Regions from separate parts of the Colwellia sp. MB02u-14 genome, predicted to be linked through region 2. Evidence: predicted binding sites of a transcription regulator. Region 2 holds the regulator's gene; the other holds the start of a gene.

Region 1 (4,442 bases), on a different contig from region 2:
GTCGTAATTAGTATTTGCAGAAATTGTTTGATCAATAAATTTCTGCATGATGCCTACTAATTGTAAATAGCCTTCATTGCTTGGAATATTCCAAAGTAATTCATAGTTATGCTTTAATCTTTGGTACTCAGGTACCACTTGTTTTAAAACACCATCTTTACTTGCTTTGATGCTGATCAAACCACGTGGTGGTTCAATACCGTTTGTTGCATTTGAAATTTGTGAAGAGGTTTCTGATGGCATTAACGCTGAAACAGTTGAGTTTCTCACGCCATGTTTTTTAATGCTCTCACGTAAACCTTCCCAGTCAAGGTGAAGAGGTTCGCCGGTAATATCGTCGATGGTCTTTTTATAAGTATCAATCGGTAAAATACCTTGCGATAAGCGTGTCTCATTAAACTTAGGACAAGCCCCTTTTTCTTTCGCTAATTCATTTGAAGCTTTCAACAAATTAAATTGTATCGCTTCAAAAGTACGGTGAGTCAAATTGTTTGCACTACCGTTTGAGTAAAAGACGCCATTTTTAGCTAAGTAGTAAGCATAGTTTATTACGCCTATACCTAATGTTCTGCGACCTATAGTGGCATTGTATGCAGCTGGCATTGGATAGTTTTGATAATCAAGTAAACTATCGAGTGCTCGAACCGCTAAATCTGATAATCCTTCTAATTCATCTAAACTTTCTATTGCACCTAAGTTAAAGGCTGACAAGGTACAAAGTGCTATTTCGCCGTTTGGATCATTGATGTCATTCATTGGCTGTGTTGGCAGCGCGATTTCTAAACACAAGTTACTTTGACGAATAGGCGCTTGTTTAGGGTCAAAGGGACTATGCGTATTACAGTGGTCAACATTTTGTAAATAAATTCGACCTGTGCTGGCGCGCTCTTGAGCAAACAAAGTAAATAACTCAATGGCTTTAATACATTTTTTACGAATTGAGTCATCAGCTTCATATTTTACATACAAGGCTTCAAATTTATCTTGGTCTTCAAAAAATGCATCGTAAAGACCAGGAACATCGCTCGGGCTAAAGAGAGTAATAGACTCACCTTTAATTAAACGAGTGTACATAAGCTTATTGAATTGCACACCATAATCTAAATGACGAACACGATTCTCTTCTACACCACGATTATTTTTAAGGACCAGTAAGCTTTCAACTTCTAAGTGCCAAAGTGGGTAGAATAATGTTGCTGCACCACCTCGAACTCCGCCTTGTGAACAACTTTTAACAGCCGTTTGAAAATGTTTGAAAAACGGTATACAACCGGTATGAAATGCTTCACCGTTACGTATTGAACTACCTAAAGCACGAATACGGCCCGCATTAATACCAATACCTGCTCGTTGTGAAACATATTTGACAATAGAGCTAGAAGCCGCGTTTATTGAGTCTAAACTGTCACCACATTCAATTAATACACACGATGAAAATTGACGCGTAGGCGTACGTACCCCAGCCATAATAGGTGTAGGTAGCGATATTTTGAAGGTTGAAATAGCGTTATAAAAACCTTTAACATATTTTAAACGCGTTTCAACAGGGTATTTAGCAAATAAACAAGCGGCCACTAAGATATATAAAAACTGAGCACTTTCGTAAATTTCACCCGTTACCCGGTTTTGAACAAGGTATTTACCTTCTAACTGTTTGACTGCGGCGTAACTAAAGTCTAAATCACGAGGATGAACAAGAAATCTCTCCATTTGTTCAAATTCTGCTTCGTTGTAATCAGTTAGAAGATGTTCATCATATTTACCCTTTTCTACCATATTGACAACATGGGTAAATAATTTAGGCGGTTCAAATTGGCCGTAGGCTTTCTTGCGTAAGTGAAAAATAGCTAAGCGTGCTGATAAATACTGATAATCAGGTGTTTCTTCTGAGATAAGGTCAGCGGCAGCTTTAATAATCGTTTCATGAATATCAGCAGTTTTAATGCCGTCATAGAATTGAATATGAGACTTTAATTCAACCTGTGACACTGACACGTTATCAAGGCCTTCAGCAGCCCAAGTGATAACTTTATGAATTTTTTCTAAATCGATGAGTTCTTTTTTGCCATTACGCTTACTTACAAAAAGATTATTAGTCATGAAAAACCTGTAATTTATTAATTATGCTGGTCGCTTTATTTACCTAACGTTGTTAATTAGAAGCACGTTAAGTGAACACTTATCAGTATTATATTTCCCCTAAAATATAGAACAGCACAAAAATTCGTCTGAACAACAAATACACTATATGTAGGGGTTTTCTAAAAACTGATCACAAGATAATGAGGTTTGGTTGTTTTTGCAAGTGATAAAAAGCAGAGTTTTTAATAACTTTCCTTAGAGTGAAATTTCAGTTAGTAACGACTAACTTAGTAGTGCTTTTTATTTTTGATATTACAAAAACGCAACGTTTATTTTAATTAATTTTTATTGATAAATTTTTTTTAAAATAAATTTCATCTCTGCTCACTACATTTGTAAGATAAAAGTTAATTGTCAACAAAAACAGTGAGTTGCTTTTTTTTGAACAAGAAGGACACTAAATGAACGATATCGCTGCTGTTATGGTTTTTCATCATATTCCCATAACAGGTTGTATAATCTTTACACGTTAATGAATACACCAATAAAAACGTTGAGGTAAAGTTGTTCACCTTTTAGCTACTTTATAATAAAGACAAGTAGGTAAGGTGATATTCTCATTTAGTCAGTGTATTTATTGTTTCTTGGTTTTGTTTTGGCTGGTGAAATATTCTTTTAAAAAATTAAGGAGTAGTCTGAGTTTTTTAGAGTTGGCTGTACCAGGTGGGAATACGCCATAAACATTGATATCGCTGAGCGCATAGTCATCCATTACCGTTTCTAAGGTACCTGCTTTTATTTTTGGCCATGCATCGTAAGTTGGGATACGGCCTAAACCATGTCCTGCCTCAACAAAGGCAGTACGTGCTGCTGCATTATTGGTACTTATACTACCTTTCATGGTAACACTGAACGAACGGCTGCCCTTCGTTAGGGTTAATACCCCAGATGTTAATTTGTAAATTACCCATTGATGGTCACTTAAATCTGCAGGTTTAGTGGGCCGGCCAAATTGAAGGAAGTATTCAGGAGCGCCACAAAGGCAAGTTTCTAATGTTGCAAGCTTACTGGCTTGCAAACCAGAATCAGGTAAGGGTGCACCCCGAATGGCCAAATCGATCCCTTCTTTCATAATATTAACAACTTCATCTGTTAGCATGACATCAAGTGCAATTTTAGGGTAAATTTTCTTAAACTCGTTGAGTGCAGGAACAACTGTTTGTAAACCAACGTTTACTGGGCACGTTATTTTAAGGAGTCCAATGGGTTCATTTTTGAAGTTTTCAATTTGTTGGTTGGCTGCGCTGGCTTGCTCGGCAATAACGCGGCAGCGTTCATAATATGCTTGGCCTGCTTCAGTAAGGTTAATAGAACGTGTAGAGCGATTAAGTAGCTTTACCTCGAGTTGTGCTTCAAGCTTTTTTAGATGATAACTCACTACTGCTCGAGATAACCCTAAATGTTTAGCTGCAGCACTTAGGCTACCTTGCTCTATGACTTGCGCAAAAACAACCATACTTTTAAGCTGTTCAAATGAAATATCCATAATATGACCTAGTAATTAAAAACACATGGCTAATTGCTTACTTAATCATCATTGTATCAATAATTGATACAATGATGTCAATTTTATCTGCATTGTTCATTTTTGTTCTTAGGCATATACTACGGGCATAGAAAATAGAAACACACTCAACTTATACTCACTTACTTATAAATGGATGAATGATAATGACTAAAAAAATATTGATGGTACTTACTTCACACGATGAACTTGGTAACACAGGCCAAAAAACAGGTTTTTGGGTTGAAGAATTTGCAGCCCCGTATTACGCTTTTATCGATGCGGGTGTTGAAGTAACACTGGCGACCCCTAAAGGTGGTCAAGCACCTATTGACCCAACAAGTACACTCGAAGATTTTCAAACCTCGGCTACAGACCGTTATGACGCAGACAATGAAGCGCAAGCTAAAATTGCTGCAACAGTAAAATTGTCTTCAATTAACGAAGCTGACTTTGATGCTGTTTTTTATCCAGGTGGTCATGGTCCATTATGGGATCTTACTGATAATACTGACTCAATCAATTTGATTGAGAGTTTTCTCAAAGCAGATAAAGCCGTTGCTACTGTTTGTCACGCCAGTGCAGCTTTATTGAATGTTAAAGAAGCCTCAGGTGATTTTGCCATAAAAGGTAAAGCAGTGACTGGTTTTACTAACAGCGAAGAAGAAGCTGTTCAATTAACAGAAGTTGTACCTTTCTTACTCGAAGATGAACTCATTAAGCGTGGCGGTGAGTACCAAAAGGCGCAAGACTGGCATGCCTTTGCTGTACAAGATGGCCTTATTATTACCGGTCA
Region 2 (4,442 bases):
CCGGATAAAGCGATTGATCACGCTATTTCTGGCTGTCTGTCTTCTATTAGCTATATTAAGTTAATTAAATTATCATTCTTTGTTTTTTTACCCTTTGTCAATTGGTATATTTTTACCATGAGTGAGCAAGAAAGTCAGTCACCTGTTTTAGGTTTGGTGTTAATGAATGTATTTGTTCTTTTAATATCGGCTATTACTCATTATTTTCATGTAAAAAGGCGTAACGAATTAAAACAGTTACAGGGACTTCTTTCAAAATAAAATATGGGTAATTCATATAAAGTTAGATTATGTTTTGTTTTTACGTTTTATGTTGTTTAAAATTCCTTGTTATTGTTTTTTTTCTTGGTTATATTCTGTCATACTAAAAGTATTGTTCGAGACTTTAAAAGTTTTTATCAAGAATAACAAAAACACTTACGGCATATTAGATGAATAAATGAGCTAAGAATTGTACCTTTACTCGTGTACAACTAAGCTGATTTGAGGCAAAATATGTCGCATAAATTTTGCTATCCATTAGACAATTGTCTGTAACAGCCTTGGCTGAATTATTGAGGAAAAACCATGTTTACACGTGATATGAATATTGCTGATTTTGACCCTGAACTTTATCAAGCGATGAGCAATGAGAAAGTTCGTCAAGAAGAGCACATTGAACTTATTGCTTCAGAAAATTACTGTAGTCCTCGTGTGCTTGAAGCACAAGGTTCTCAATTAACCAATAAGTATGCGGAAGGTTACCCTGGCAAGCGTTATTACGGCGGCTGCGAATTTGTAGATATTGCTGAACAGTTAGCCATTGACCGTGCCAAAGAATTATTTGGTGCCACTTACGCTAATGTACAACCACATGCTGGCTCTCAAGCTAATGCAGCTGTATTTCAAGCCTTAGTTACACCCGGTGGTAAAGTATTGGGCATGAGCTTAGCGCATGGTGGTCATTTAACACACGGTTCACATGTGAGCTTTTCAGGTAAATCTTACGAAGCTTTTCAATATGGTCTTCACCCTGAAACAGGCGATATCGATTACGAAGAAATGGAACGCTTAGCACAAGAACATAAACCAGAAATGATCATTGGTGGTTTTTCTGCATTCTCTGGTGTTGTTGATTGGGCGCGTATGCGTAAAATCGCTGATGGCGTTGGCGCTTACTTCTTCGTAGATATGGCTCACGTTGCTGGTTTAATTGCAGCAGGTCTATACCCAAATCCAGTTCCACATGCTCATGTTGTTACAACAACAACGCATAAAACATTAGCTGGCCCTCGTGGTGGTTTAATTATTTCAGGTTGTGACGACGAAGCTATTTATAAAAAATTGAATTCTGCTGTCTTCCCAGGTGGCCAAGGTGGCCCATTAATGCACATTATTGCGGCTAAAGCGGTAGCATTTAAAGAAGCATTAGAGCCTGAATTTAAAGTATACCAACAAAATGTTTTAGATAACGCTAAAGCGATGGTTGCTGTTCTTCAAGAACGTGGTTATAAAGTTGTTTCTAACGGTACTGAAAATCACTTGTTATTACTTGATTTAATCGATAAAGATATTACGGGTAAAGATGCTGATGCTGCATTAGGCCGTGCACATATTACGGTTAATAAAAACTCAGTACCCAACGACCCTCGTTCTCCGTTTGTAACGTCTGGTTTGCGTTTAGGTACTCCTGCGATTACACGTCGTGGTTTTGGTATCGTTGAAACCAAAGCATTAACAGGTTGGATTTGTGATATTTTAGACGACATTAACAATGAAGATACGATCAGTAAAGTACAAGCAAGTGTTAAAGAACTTTGTGCACGCTTCCCTGTTTACGCATAAGTTAAGTTTATGTTGAGCATAAAAACTCAAGATAAATAAGTTGATGTAACAACAGCTTAATTAGATTAAAATGGCCGCATTAGCGGCCATTATTGTTTCTAACGTATAAACAGAGCTATTTGCTGATAAAACCCAATCAATAACGTTTTTACACTGAAAAACTTATTGGAATAGGTATAAATAATTTTATTGGAGCTTCCCATGTATTGTCCTTTTTGCCGAGCGGTAGACACCAAAGTTATTGATTCTCGTTTGGTCTCTGATGGTCATCAAGTTCGCCGTCGCCGCGAATGTCTCGCTTGTCATGAGCGCTACACTACTTTTGAAACCGCTGAATTAGTCATGCCGCGTATTATCAAAAATGGTGGGTCGCGTGAACCTTTCAATGAAGACAAAATGCGAAATGGCTTAGTGAGAGCTTTAGAGAAGCGCCCCGTTAGTGTCGAACAAGTCGAACTCTCAATTAATAAAGTGAAATCAAAGCTGCGTGCTACTGGTGAAAGAGAAGTCTCGAGTGGCCTACTTGGCAATATCATTATGGAACAATTAAAAGATTTAGATAAAGTCGCTTACGTTCGTTTTGCGTCGGTTTATCGATCTTTTGAAGATATTCGTGAGTTCAGTGAAGAAATTGCCCGTTTAGGTGATGAAAAATAATATGAGCCAATTTTCTAGTGACGATTATCACTTTATGCAACGTGCCATCATGCTTGCCAAGGAAGGGCACTTTACTACCTCTCCTAATCCGCGAGTGGGTTGTGTCTTGGTTAATAAAGGGAAAGTTGTTGGTGAAGGTTATCATCAAAAAGCGGGTGAAGGTCATGCCGAAGTTAATGCCTTAACAATGGCTGGTGAGAAGGCAAAAGGCGCAACCGCTTATGTAACCCTTGAGCCTTGTAGCCACTATGGTCGAACGCCACCATGTGCTGAAGGGTTAATCAACGCGGGTGTCAAACACGTTGTAGCGGCAATGGTTGACCCAAACCCTAAAGTTGCGGGTAATGGCTTGAAAATGCTAGAGCAAGCAGGCATTTCTACGCAACATGGTTTACTAACCGCTGCAGCTGAAGCATTAAATATCGGTTTTATAAAACAAATGACGAGCGGTTTACCGTATGTTCGTTGCAAATTAGCGGCAAGCCTAGATGGAAAAACCGCCATGAAAAATGGAGAAAGTAAATGGATAACTTCTCCACAAGCTCGACAAGACGTTCAGCGTTTACGCGCACAAAGTTGTGCCATTATTAGTGGCGCTGACAGCATTCTAATGGATAATGCTAAAATGACCGTTCGTTGGTCTGAATTGGGTGAATTAAAAAATAGTTATAAAAAAGAAATGGTTAGACAGCCTATTCGGATTGTTATCGATACTAAAAATCGCTTAACACCTCATTTAGCGTTTTTTAATGAAAATAGCCCCATAATATTAATTAGAAACACCATTGAAAACATTCATCAATGGCCTCACTTCGTAAAGCAAGTGCATTTACCTTTTGCACCAACATCAACAAGTGAACAGTACATTGATTTGCGCGCTTTATTGAAATATTTAGCACAGCTAAACTTAAATGATGTGCTCATTGAATCCGGTGCTCGTTTAGCTGGCGCGTTTATCGAGCAAGATTTAGTTGATGAACTGATTTTATACCAAGCACCAAAATTGATGGGGGCTGACAGTAAAAGTTTAGTAAATATGGAGAGTATTGAAAACTTGAGCCAAGCAAAAGCACTAAATATAAGTGATATACGTATGATCGGCAAAGATATCCGTATTATTGCTAAACTTTTACCTTGAAATTTTAGTATTATGTTTAGATTAAATTGACCTACAAATCACGTAAAGAGTAATTATGTTCACAGGGATCATTGAAGCCGTTGGAACCATTCAGGCTATAAATATTACCGGGCAAGGCGCAAGACTTGTTATTTCAAGCGGATTATTAGACATGAGCGATGTTAAACTGGGTGACTCAATAGCCACTAATGGCATTTGCTTAACGGTCGTCGCGTTTGACTCGTCAACTTACAGTGTTGATGTGTCTAATGAAACATTAACTCGTACCGGTTTTGTCGATTATCAAACAGGGCAATCAGTCAACTTAGAAAAAGCCATGTTACCAACAACTCGTTTTGGCGGGCATATGGTGTCTGGCCATGTTGATGCTGTTGTTGCTATTAGCTCGATCGAACATAATGGCAATAGTATTGAATATTGGCTTGAAATGCCAAGCGATTTAGCACCATACATTGCTGAAAAGGGCTCTATCACCATCGATGGTACAAGCTTGACAGTGAATAGCGTTACCGATAATCAATTTCGTTTAACGATTGTACCGCACACTACAGCGCAAACTATCATTGCTCATTATAAAGTTGGCACTAAAGTAAACCTAGAGGTTGACTTAATTGCGCGTTATATCGAAAGGCTCTTAACAAAAAAAGACGCTAGCACCGGTGATAATTATAGTGGCGGCGTGACGCATGATTTATTAGCACGTAGCGGCTTTATGAAATAATCTATCACAGTGCGTATTTATACCAAGACGCACTGTGGTATTCTTCAAGAATTATTCAGAATTAAGTTAACCAAAAAGTTAAATAAAAGAGATGATCATGAA

The links. The regulator NrdR, encoded in region 2, represses ribonucleotide reductase genes. The targets are predictions, from matches to a motif close to AAACACNANATNTNGTGTTT.
Region 1: nrdA (class 1a ribonucleoside-diphosphate reductase subunit alpha) is a predicted target of NrdR. The motif match lies at 2,240-2,259, and genes of this name have one in related genera.

Annotation. Positions count from the first base shown of each region.
Region 1 covers NZ_JACGUX010000080.1:63,526-67,967, forward strand. The annotation lists gene nrdA (class 1a ribonucleoside-diphosphate reductase subunit alpha) at 1-2,100, opposite strand, end outside; gene H4J52_RS13405 (LysR family transcriptional regulator) at 2,717-3,628, opposite strand; gene H4J52_RS13410 (type 1 glutamine amidotransferase domain-containing protein) at 3,814-4,442, shown strand, end outside.
Region 2 covers NZ_JACGUX010000072.1:35,080-39,521, reverse strand. The annotation lists gene H4J52_RS09755 (hypothetical protein) at 1-261, shown strand, start outside; gene glyA (serine hydroxymethyltransferase) at 568-1,824, shown strand; gene nrdR (transcriptional regulator NrdR) at 2,026-2,481, shown strand; gene ribD (bifunctional diaminohydroxyphosphoribosylaminopyrimidine deaminase/5-amino-6-(5-phosphoribosylamino)uracil reductase RibD) at 2,483-3,619, shown strand; gene H4J52_RS09735 (riboflavin synthase) at 3,675-4,340, shown strand; gene ribBA (bifunctional 3,4-dihydroxy-2-butanone-4-phosphate synthase/GTP cyclohydrolase II) at 4,438-4,442, shown strand, end outside.